3 regions of the Megasphaera hexanoica genome follow, and region 1 is predicted to be linked to each of the others. Evidence: riboswitches for the same ligand, from Rfam matches in the RefSeq annotation. Region 1 holds a riboswitch; each other region holds the start of a gene.

Region 1 (3,280 bases):
AATTCATCAACGGACTTGCAATATGGAAGTCCCGCTACAGCCTGAGACAACGTCACGGCATCAGGCCGGTTCAATCCTAATTCATACAAGTCTTCTCTTTTCGTAAACAAATCCTGTGGTGTCCCGTCAAAGGCTTTCGTATGATGTCCGATAACGATGACCCGCTGACAGTATTCGGCAAATATATCCATATCGTGGCTGATGATAAGAATGGTAAGTCCATCCCGATGAAGCCGGGACAAAAGTGCCATGAGCGATTTTTTATCGGCACTGTCCTGGCCACTCGTCGGTTCATCGAGGATAAGGTACTGTGTATGCATGGCAATGGCCGACGCAATGGCAACGCGTTGTTTTTCTCCCCGGTTGAGATTGGGTGGATAAGCTTCTGCCAGATGTTCCAGCCCTGTAGCCTGCAGCGCTGCTGTAACAGCCGATGCAACCTCTTCACGGCTGCGGCCCAGCTGTTCCGGTCCATAAGCTACTTCCTGCCGCACAGTCGGTCGGAACATCTGCCGTTCCGGCCGCTGGAATACATATCCAATATAGGGACTGCGGGCTGCCGCTTCTTCATCGTTGATTCTTTTCCCATCGAGGAAAATATCTCCCGATACGGGTTTTTCAAGACCCATGAGCAAGCGGGTTACCGTCGTCTTCCCACAGCCGTTGCGACCGCCCAAGCCGATAAATTCACCGGTACCAATCGTCAGGTTCATATGTTCCAATACAGGTGTACCGTCTGTGTAGTGGAACGTCACATCTCTCATTTCCAGCATTCCTGTTCATCCTCTCTTAAACAATAAAAAACCTTTCATCCCTCTAAAGGGACGAAAGGTCTGATTCTTCCGCGGTACCACCCACATTGGCTTATAAAGCCCATCTCACTATGTACGGCCCTCAAAAAGAGCGATACACGTTTCTTTGATAGCGGTGGAACTACACCGTCGAGCCCTACTGGTCACCGTTCAGGCCGCATCTCCCGAATCCATTCCCTGTACGGACCGGCGCCGAACTCTCACTGCCATCGGCTCGCTGTAGCTGTCGCTGTACACGTACTCGTTTCGTTCATCGACAATGCTATGTAGATTAATTGTAATTATACGGCTTTTTTCCTTAAAGTCAAGAGAAATCAGCCAATCTTTTTTCTTCCTTGACAAATTCCGCAATCATGGTAAAATAGCTTCAACAATTTCATTACATACTGTCTTATGACAGTATACACATTTATCCAGAGCGGCGGAGGGACGGGCCCTATGAAACCCGGCAACCGATAATACGGTGCCAATTCCTGCGGAAGAAATTCCGGGAGATAAAGAAAATCATTGCACTCTTTCTCTTTCGGGAAAGAGTCTTTTTTATGCCCTCTGGAGGCCTTAAATTACAGGAGGGATAGTATGAAACAATGGAAAGTCTGGATAACCGCTGCTGCCATCGCTATAGGAACTGCAGTTGTTCTCATGACCGGCTGCGGTGGACAGAAACCGGTCGGTGGCCGGGAAGTATCTCAGAATGTCAAAATCACTGTCGGTGCATCACCGGTACCACATGGGGAAATCCTGAAAGAAATCAAGCCCATGCTCATCGCCGAAGGAGTAGACCTGAACATTATCGAATTCACAGATTATGTCAAACCGAATCTGGCCTTGCAGGATAAAGAACTAGACGCCAATTTCTATCAGCATGAACCCTATATGGAAAAATTCAACAGTGAACACGGTACGGACCTGGTTGCCTTGTGCAAGGTCCACGTCGAACCAATGGGTATCTATTCCCATAAGATCAAGGAACTGGCCCAGCTTGGACAAAATGCCAAAGTCGCCATCCCCAATGATCCTACAAACGGTGGCCGTGCACTTCTCGTACTCCAGACAGCCGGCCTGATCAGCCTGAAGAACGGAGGCAGTATCGCATCTACCGTGCAGGATGTTGAAAAAAATGACAAAAACCTCCAGTTCATCGAACTCGATGCCGCCCAGATTCCCCGTTCCCTGGATGATGTAGATATCGCACTTATCAACACCAATTACGCTCTCGAAGCCGGACTCAATCCGCTCCAGGATGCCTTATTCACCGAATCCAAGGATTCGCCTTATGCCAACGTTCTGGTCGTACGCCGCGGTGATGAAAATCGTCCGGAAATCCAGAAACTGGCAAAAGCACTGCAATCACCGGAAGTAAAGAAATTTATTGAAGAAAAATATAACGGAGCTATTATTCCCAGCTTCTGATAACACTATTTCATGACGAGGGGTATGTAGATGAAAACTTGTGATTTATTTTCTAAGAAAACTGTTTTTTCCTTTGAAGTCTTTCCGCCAAAAAAAGAAATTCCCGTTGAAACGGTCTATCCGACACTGGAAAAACTGAGCGGTCTCCATCCGGATTTTATCAGCGTCACCTGCGGTGCCGGCGGCAAAGGAGGAAATCTCACCGTAGAAGTCGCTTCCAAAATCAAAAGCCTGAACTGCGAAACGGCAGCCCATCTGCCCTGCATCAACCTGGACAAAGATGAAGTACTGGATACATTGCAGAAATTACGGGAACACCGTATCGAAAATATTCTGGCCCTGCGCGGAGATAAAACGCCCGGCATCGAACCGAAATGCGTATTTCCCCATGCCAGTGACCTCATCGCCTTCATCCGTCAACAGACAGGTGATGAATTCAATATCATCGGCGCATGCTATCCCGAAGGCCATCCCAATTCTAAAACACTGGCAGAAGACATAGACCATCTGAAGATCAAAGTCGATGCCGGTGCCAGCGAACTCATCACCCAGCTTTTCTTCGATAATCGCGATTTTTACAACTTCCTCGACAAATCGACCCAGGCTGGAATCCGCGTTCCTATCGAAGCGGGTATCATGCCCGTAACCAACAAGAAACAGATTGAACGGATGGTCACTCTCTGCGGGGCTACCCTTCCTCTGAAGTTCCAGAAAATCCTGACCCGGTACGGTCATGACAATACCGCCCTGCGCGATGCCGGAATTGCCTATGCTATCGATCAGATAGTAGATCTCCTGGCCAATGGTGTAGACGGTGTCCACATTTACACTATGAACAATCCATACGTGGCCACGCGCATTGCCGACGCTATCCGCACACTGCTATAGGACTCATAAGACAAACACCGGATTGCATTGACTTGTATTTTTGCCATTTCTTCCGTATAATAGATGTATATAATAAAATTCATTCTCATATGCGAGATATGGAGGGGATATACATGGGATTCTTCAGTAACCTTTTCGGTTCCAGTCAGGAAGGAAAAGAAAAATAT
Region 2 (3,280 bases), 990 kb from region 1:
CGGCATGACGAGCTTCATGACATCGCCCATCTTAAGAGACGACGCATCCTGCCCGGCAATGGTGTCACGGACGATTTGCGCAACTTCATCTTCCGTCAGCTGTTTTGGCATATACTTTTCCAGAACGGCCATTTCAGCCTTTGTCTGGTCTGCCAGGTCAGTACGGCCGGCTTTTTCAAATTCAGCCAGCGATTCTTTGCGCTGTTTCATTTCTTTGGCAATGACTGCTGCCACACCGGCATCATCCAGTTCGCATTTACCATTGATTTCCGTATTTCTAATGGAATTACGGACCATGCGTATGACGGAAAGAGCTGTCTTACCAGCTTCTTTCGCTTTCATTGCCGTTTTCATATCTTGAAGCAGTTCTTCTTTCAGAGACATGATATCACCCTTCTACTCTTTGCGATTATGCTCTATACTTCCGTTTCCGTGCTGCTTCAGATTTTTTCTTTCTCCGTACGCTCGGTTTTTCATAGTGTTCGCGTTTCCGGACTTCGGAAAGAACACCTGCTTTTTGGCAAGAACGTTTGAAACGGCGCAGTGCGCTGTCCAAGGATTCATTTTTACCAACTTTGATTTCTGCCATTCTATATCCCTCCCTCCAAATGTATGTTAGGGAGTGCTTTACTGCACACATTGAAATTATACTCAAAAAGAGCATATTTGTCAATCCGTAAAGTACTGTAGAAAGTGAAGTCATACACTTTCGTCAGGCAGACATCAAGGACAATTGCCTATTATAATCCGGCTTCTTTACGGAGAATATCGGCCTTATCGGTCTTTTCCCAGGGAAGATCCAGATCGTTGCGGCCAAAGTGACCATAAGCAGCGGTCTGTTTGTAGATAGGACGCTGCAGGTCGAGCATTTCGATGATGCCGGCCGGGCGGAGATCAAAGTGTTTATTGATCAGGCTGACGATGACATCGTTATCGACCTTGCCTGTACCGAACGTTTCAACGTGGATAGAAACAGGGCGGGCAACGCCTATGGCATAAGCCAGCTGGATTTCGACCTTATCAGCCAGTCCCGCGGCAACAATATTCTTGGCTACATAACGGGCTGCATAAGCGGCCGAACGGTCGACTTTTGTGGGGTCCTTGCCGGAGAAGCATCCGCCGCCATGACGGGCCATGCCGCCGTACGTATCGACGATGATTTTCCGTCCCGTGAGTCCCGAATCACCCTGAGGGCCGCCGATGACGAACCGTCCCGTCGGATTAATATACAGTTTCGTCTTGTCATCGAACAGGCCTTCAGGAAGTTCCGGCTTGATGACGTATTCGAGGAGATCTTTTTCAATCTGGTCACGTGTTACTTCCGGGCTGTGTTGTGCCGAAATGACAATGGTATCGATGCGGACCGGCTTGCCGTCATCGTATTCGACCGTGACCTGTGTCTTTCCATCGGGACGGAGATAAGACAGCGTGCCATCCTTACGGACCTTCGCCAGGCGGCGTGCCAGACGGTGTGCCAGGGAAATCGGCAGTGGCATGTAATCGTCCGTTTCATTAGTAGCGTAGCCGAACATCATACCCTGGTCACCGGCACCAATCATATCAAATTTATCCTTCTGCCCTTCTTTTGCTTCCATAGCTTCATCGACGCCCATAGCAATATCTGAAGACTGTTCGTCAAGGGATACGAGGATGCCGCATGTATCGCAGTCAAAGCCGTATTTAGCCCGCGTGTAACCGATTTCACGGATTGTTTCGCGGACGATATGTGGAATATCGACATAACAGGTAGTGGAAATTTCACCTACGACATGGACCATGCCAGTCGTTACCAGCGTTTCGCAGGCAACGCGGGCATTTTTGTCTTTTGCCAGGATGGCATCAAGGATGCTGTCGGAAATCTGGTCAGCCATCTTATCAGGATGACCTTCAGTAACGGATTCAGAAGTAAAGAATTCGCGGTTTTTAGCCATTTGTATATCCTCCTTAACTTTTTTAGTTCCATTTGATACGTATGTAAAAAAAAGCCCTCTCTGACAAGAGGGGGCTACGTATACCCATCTGCCAGTATATACACTGTTGGATTTAGCACCTTTCAATAGATGAAGGTTGCTGCGGCATCACAGGGCCAGTCCCTCCGCCGTCTCTTGATGGAACTATATTTTATTTGACGTAAGATAGTATACCCGATATAGCAGGATAATGCAAGTCTTTTTCAAAAGAAATTTTCCCTGCCCGGTAACACCTATACCGTATCAGTCTTCGGGCACAGCTGTTGTTTTTTCATCCCGGGCATTGTCCTTTGTAACAGGATTGAGTTCGTCCTTCGAAATGGTAAGACGATGCTGGGCTGCTGCCAGGATGAGGTCTGCTGTCTTTACGACACCGTAATCGCTGGATTTCAGGCTCATATCGTAATTGGCCCCATATCCCCAGTAGGAATCAGTACAATACATGCAGTGGTCGCGCCGTTCCTTGTTGACGCGGTTGCGGATTTTCATGGCCGTATCGGCATCGACGTGTTCGCGCAGCATGATGCGCTGCACAGCCCAGTCCGGATCAGAAGAAATAAATACATTAAATGTATTGGGACGCTTGCGCAGGATATAGTTTGCCAGCCGCCCGACGATAACGCAGGATTTACCGTTGGTTAGTTCCCGGATGACATCGGATTCATCATTAAACATCTCCTGCCGCTTCGATTCATACCCTGTCGAATAATGGACGTAATCATCGTAGACTTTAGCCAGGAGCGGACCGAGATGATTGTCTTTTTCCCTGCGCCAGGCTTCGAATGTCTGGGGATGTTCTTTCCGTGTCATATTGAGAATAGCCGTGTCATAGTAGGGCACGCCCAGCTTGCGGGCTACGAGTTTGCCTATATTGCGGCCGCCACTGCCGAATTCCCGGGAAATAGTGATGACCAGCGGGCATTCTGCATCTTCCCGTATCCACGCCGGATGATTCTTACGCCCTTCGATTTCACCGACCGCATGATGGCGGAACAGGAGATGTTCGATAGGCCCTGCCATGGTACAGCCCAGAAGGATGAGAACCAGACCGATGACAGCGTTCATTGTAATCGGTTCCGACAGAATAATCGCCGACAGGATCAACGCGATGACTGGTTTAATGAAGAAGGCAAAAGATGCATTAGAAGGGCCAGTCAGTTCAATTGCTTTCATGAAGCACAGGTACCCGAAACCGGTAACGACGAGGGAGCAATAAATGAGCGGCCAGATAGTACTGGAATTGATGCCGCCCAGGATAGGATCGCCGTGAAACAGGAGGATAAAGAACAGGAAAAAGCAGCCCAGAAGGA
Region 3 (3,280 bases), 1.2 Mb from region 1:
CAAAGGTGACATCGCCCCACAGTGTGGTCAGCGTCTGTACGCGATGGTCTTTAACCTGATACTAATGGTTTGGTCTAATCGCTGCATAGATAGCCGCATCGGCTTGATCCAGGAGTGTTGTCATGATGGCTACTCCGATTTGATTGACCAATTGATCCAGATTTTGGCTTAACTGAGCTAATGATAGTTCCTGGGCCAAGATTTTCCGAAGAGATGCATTAAAAAAATCTACACAAACATTGGAAATTTGTTGTATACTAAACATGAGAAGGACTCCTTTCGTATGTGTTGGATCTACACTTTATTATACAATAAGGAGTTCCTTCTCTTTTTGTATTTTCTTTAATGTATTAAAGTTTTCCCACAATTATTTTACACTATCTGACATGAAAAAATCTTATGCAAAGATAAGGTAACATCCTGATATTAGGACACATTGCGATATCTCTGTAAATACGGGATTGAAAGGCAAAAAAAAACAAGGGCTGTGGTACCCTTTTTCTGCGATACCACAACCCCTGTATGATTCAGCTTAGTATTCCGGTTCAATCAGGCCATATTTACCATGTTTCCGTTTGTATACGACGTTGATGGCTTCCGTTTCCGAATTGAGGAAAACGAAGAAATCGTGGCCAACGAGATTCATCTGCAGGATAGCTTCTTCTACGTCCATAGGACGGGCTGCAAATTTCTTGACCCGGGCAATTTCAAAGTTTTCTTCCGGTGCAGCCGGTCCTTCGACGAGTCCTTCATGGAAGGAGCCGCCTTTCATACGGCGTGCCAGCTTCGTTTTATATTTGTGGATCTGGCGTACCATTTTGTCGTAAACCAGATCGATGGCGGCGTACATATCGTCATTGGCTTCGACGCCACGAAGAACGACACCATCTACTTTCAAGGTGATTTCAGCAATTTTACGATCTTTTTCGACGGAAAGAAGAGCCTGGACATTGACTTCATTTTCAAAGTACTTCGTTACTTTCTTTTCATGTTTCAGTACATAGTCCTTTAATGCCGGTGTAATTTCTAAATTCTTGCCTCTTACGATTGTTGCCATACAAATCCCTTCCTTTCGTGAGAAACTTCGTTCCGGACCATCCATGCTTAAAATCCGGATATCCTGCTCCTCATATATTAAGTATTCGATATAAAAAGGTAAATTCCTGCTTGACGATGAAATATTTTTTTCGAACGGCATTCAATTTTTTACACAAATAACATTGACAAGGATTCCTATTAGTGTTAGTATACAACTCAGCAATTACATAACCTATTCATCCAGAGCAGCCGAGGGAATGGCCCTATGACGCTGCGGCAACCCCCCATAGCGGGAAGGTGCCAAGTCCAACGGATTTCCATCCGGCAGATGAAATGATTGTATACGTACCGTCAGCATCTGTTGACGGCTTTTTTTATGCTATCAGCACCTCCAGGTGTATCCATTAAGGAGTTGATCTTGTGATTACCTTTGAAAACATTACCAAGACCTACGGCGGCAAAACGCACGTCCAGGCCCTGAAAGGCATCTCACTGACTATCCATGACGGCGAAATTTTCGGCATCATCGGGAAAAGTGGTGCCGGCAAATCGACGCTCGTCCGCTGCATCAATATGTTGGAAAAACCGACGACGGGCAAAGTCATCATCGACGATAAGGAACTGACGGCCATGTCCGACAGCCAGCTGCGGGCCGAACGCAAAAACATCGGCATGATTTTCCAGCATTTCAATCTGCTGTCGTCCCGTACCGTTTTTGACAATATCGCTTTTCCGCTGGAACTGGCTGGCGCTTCCAAAGAAGTCATCCGCAGCAAGGTCGATTCCCTGCTCGAACTGGTCGGCCTGACGGACCGGCAGTTCAATTATCCGTCCCAGCTTTCGGGTGGCCAGAAACAGCGTGTCGGCATCGCCCGCGCCCTGGCCAGCGATCCGAAAATCCTGTTGTGCGATGAAGCGACATCGGCACTGGATCCACAGACGACCAAATCCATCCTGGAACTGTTGAAAGACATCAACAAACGCCTGGGCATCACCATCGTCATCATTACCCACGAAATGGCCGTCATCAAGGAAATCTGCGACCGCGTGGCTGTCATCGAAGGCGGGGTCATCAAAGAACAGGGCCGGGTCATCGACGTCTTTACCAATCCCCAGTCGGAAACGATGAAGGAATTTGTCAAATCGGTCATCAATATGGAACTGCCCGAAGGCATCAAAAAACTGGGCGTCACCAATCAGCCATCGCCGGACCGGGATATGCTCGTCCGCTTCCGTTTCAAGGGAGCCGCTACCAACGAACCGCTGGTAGTCAATGTCGCCCGCAAGTTCAATCTCGATGTCAGTGTCCTTTACGGCAACATCGATTATATTCAGGATGTGCCGTTCGGCTATCTGATTGTCGTCATCATGGGCGATATGAAAGCCCAGACCGAAGCGTATTCGTATATTAAGACGCAACCTATTGAAAGCGAGGTTTTAGGATATGTCCCCAGAACTCATTAAATTAATGATACAGGGTATTGAAGAAACACTGTTCATGGTGTCCATCTCTACTCTCATTGCTGCTATCATCGGTATTCCTCTCGGCATTACCCTGGTTACGACCAGCAAAGGCCACATTCTGGAAAACAGGGTAATCAATCAGATTCTCGGAACTATCGTCAATATCATCCGTTCCATCCCGTTCATCATCCTCATGGTCGCCATCATCCCGCTGACCCGCCTCATTGCCGGTACGTCTATCGGCACGACGGCAGCCTGTGTACCACTGACTATCGTCGCTATTCCCTTCCTCAGCCGGCTCGTAGAAACGAGCATCCGCGATGTCGACTTCGGTCTCGTCGAAGCGGCAGAATCCATGGGTGCTTCTCCGCTGCAGATTATCCGCAAAGTCCTGCTTCCGGAAGCACTGCCTACAATCATCAATAACATTACCGTCCTCATCGTCAACCTCATCGGGGCTTCGGCCATGGCCGGTGCCATCGGTGGCGGCGGTCTTGGGGATATCGCCATCCGCTACGGCTACCAGCGTTTCCAGGCCGATGTTATGCTGGCTACGATCATCATCCTCGTCATCGGCGTCAATCTGATTCAGGCTTGCGGCGACTTTGCTTCCCGCAAGAAGAATAAAAAATAAAAGGAGTGTCTGTATCATGAAATCATTCATCAAAAAGGCCGTAACACTGGCGGCCCTCGCTACACTGTGCGTTTTTGCCGCCGGCTGTGGCAGCAGTGACAACAATTCCAAATCGGCTTCTTCCGACAAAAAAGAAATCACCGT

The links. A riboswitch is a leader RNA that binds a small molecule or an ion and turns the genes downstream of it on or off. The one in region 1 is predicted to bind S-adenosylmethionine.
Region 2: linked by a shared signal. The riboswitch ahead of metK (methionine adenosyltransferase) and the one ahead of ACGTIC_RS13065 (MetQ/NlpA family ABC transporter substrate-binding protein) in region 1 are both predicted to bind S-adenosylmethionine.
Region 3: linked by a shared signal. The riboswitch ahead of ACGTIC_RS07510 (methionine ABC transporter ATP-binding protein) and the one ahead of ACGTIC_RS13065 (MetQ/NlpA family ABC transporter substrate-binding protein) in region 1 are both predicted to bind S-adenosylmethionine.

Annotation. Positions count from the first base shown of each region.
Region 1 is NZ_CP171361.1:2,679,701-2,682,980, forward strand. Features, by position in the region: gene ACGTIC_RS13060 (energy-coupling factor ABC transporter ATP-binding protein) at 1-773, opposite strand, end outside; SAM riboswitch class I at 1,219-1,313, shown strand; gene ACGTIC_RS13065 (MetQ/NlpA family ABC transporter substrate-binding protein) at 1,392-2,225, shown strand; gene metF (methylenetetrahydrofolate reductase [NAD(P)H]) at 2,256-3,113, shown strand; gene ACGTIC_RS13075 (heavy-metal-associated domain-containing protein) at 3,227-3,280, shown strand, end outside.
Region 2 is NZ_CP171361.1:1,694,046-1,697,325, reverse strand. Features, by position in the region: gene ACGTIC_RS08350 (GatB/YqeY domain-containing protein) at 1-384, opposite strand, end outside; gene rpsU (30S ribosomal protein S21) at 410-589, opposite strand; gene metK (methionine adenosyltransferase) at 741-1,931, opposite strand; SAM riboswitch class I at 2,013-2,115, opposite strand; gene ACGTIC_RS08335 (EamA family transporter) at 2,214-3,280, opposite strand, start outside.
Region 3 is NZ_CP171361.1:1,520,846-1,524,125, reverse strand. Features, by position in the region: partial or broken gene ACGTIC_RS07525 (UPF0236 family transposase-like protein) at 1-49, opposite strand, end outside; gene ACGTIC_RS07520 (hypothetical protein) at 62-265, opposite strand; gene hpf (ribosome hibernation-promoting factor, HPF/YfiA family) at 533-1,057, opposite strand; SAM riboswitch class I at 1,272-1,373, shown strand; gene ACGTIC_RS07510 (methionine ABC transporter ATP-binding protein) at 1,459-2,502, shown strand; gene ACGTIC_RS07505 (methionine ABC transporter permease) at 2,483-3,136, shown strand; gene ACGTIC_RS07500 (MetQ/NlpA family ABC transporter substrate-binding protein) at 3,153-3,280, shown strand, end outside.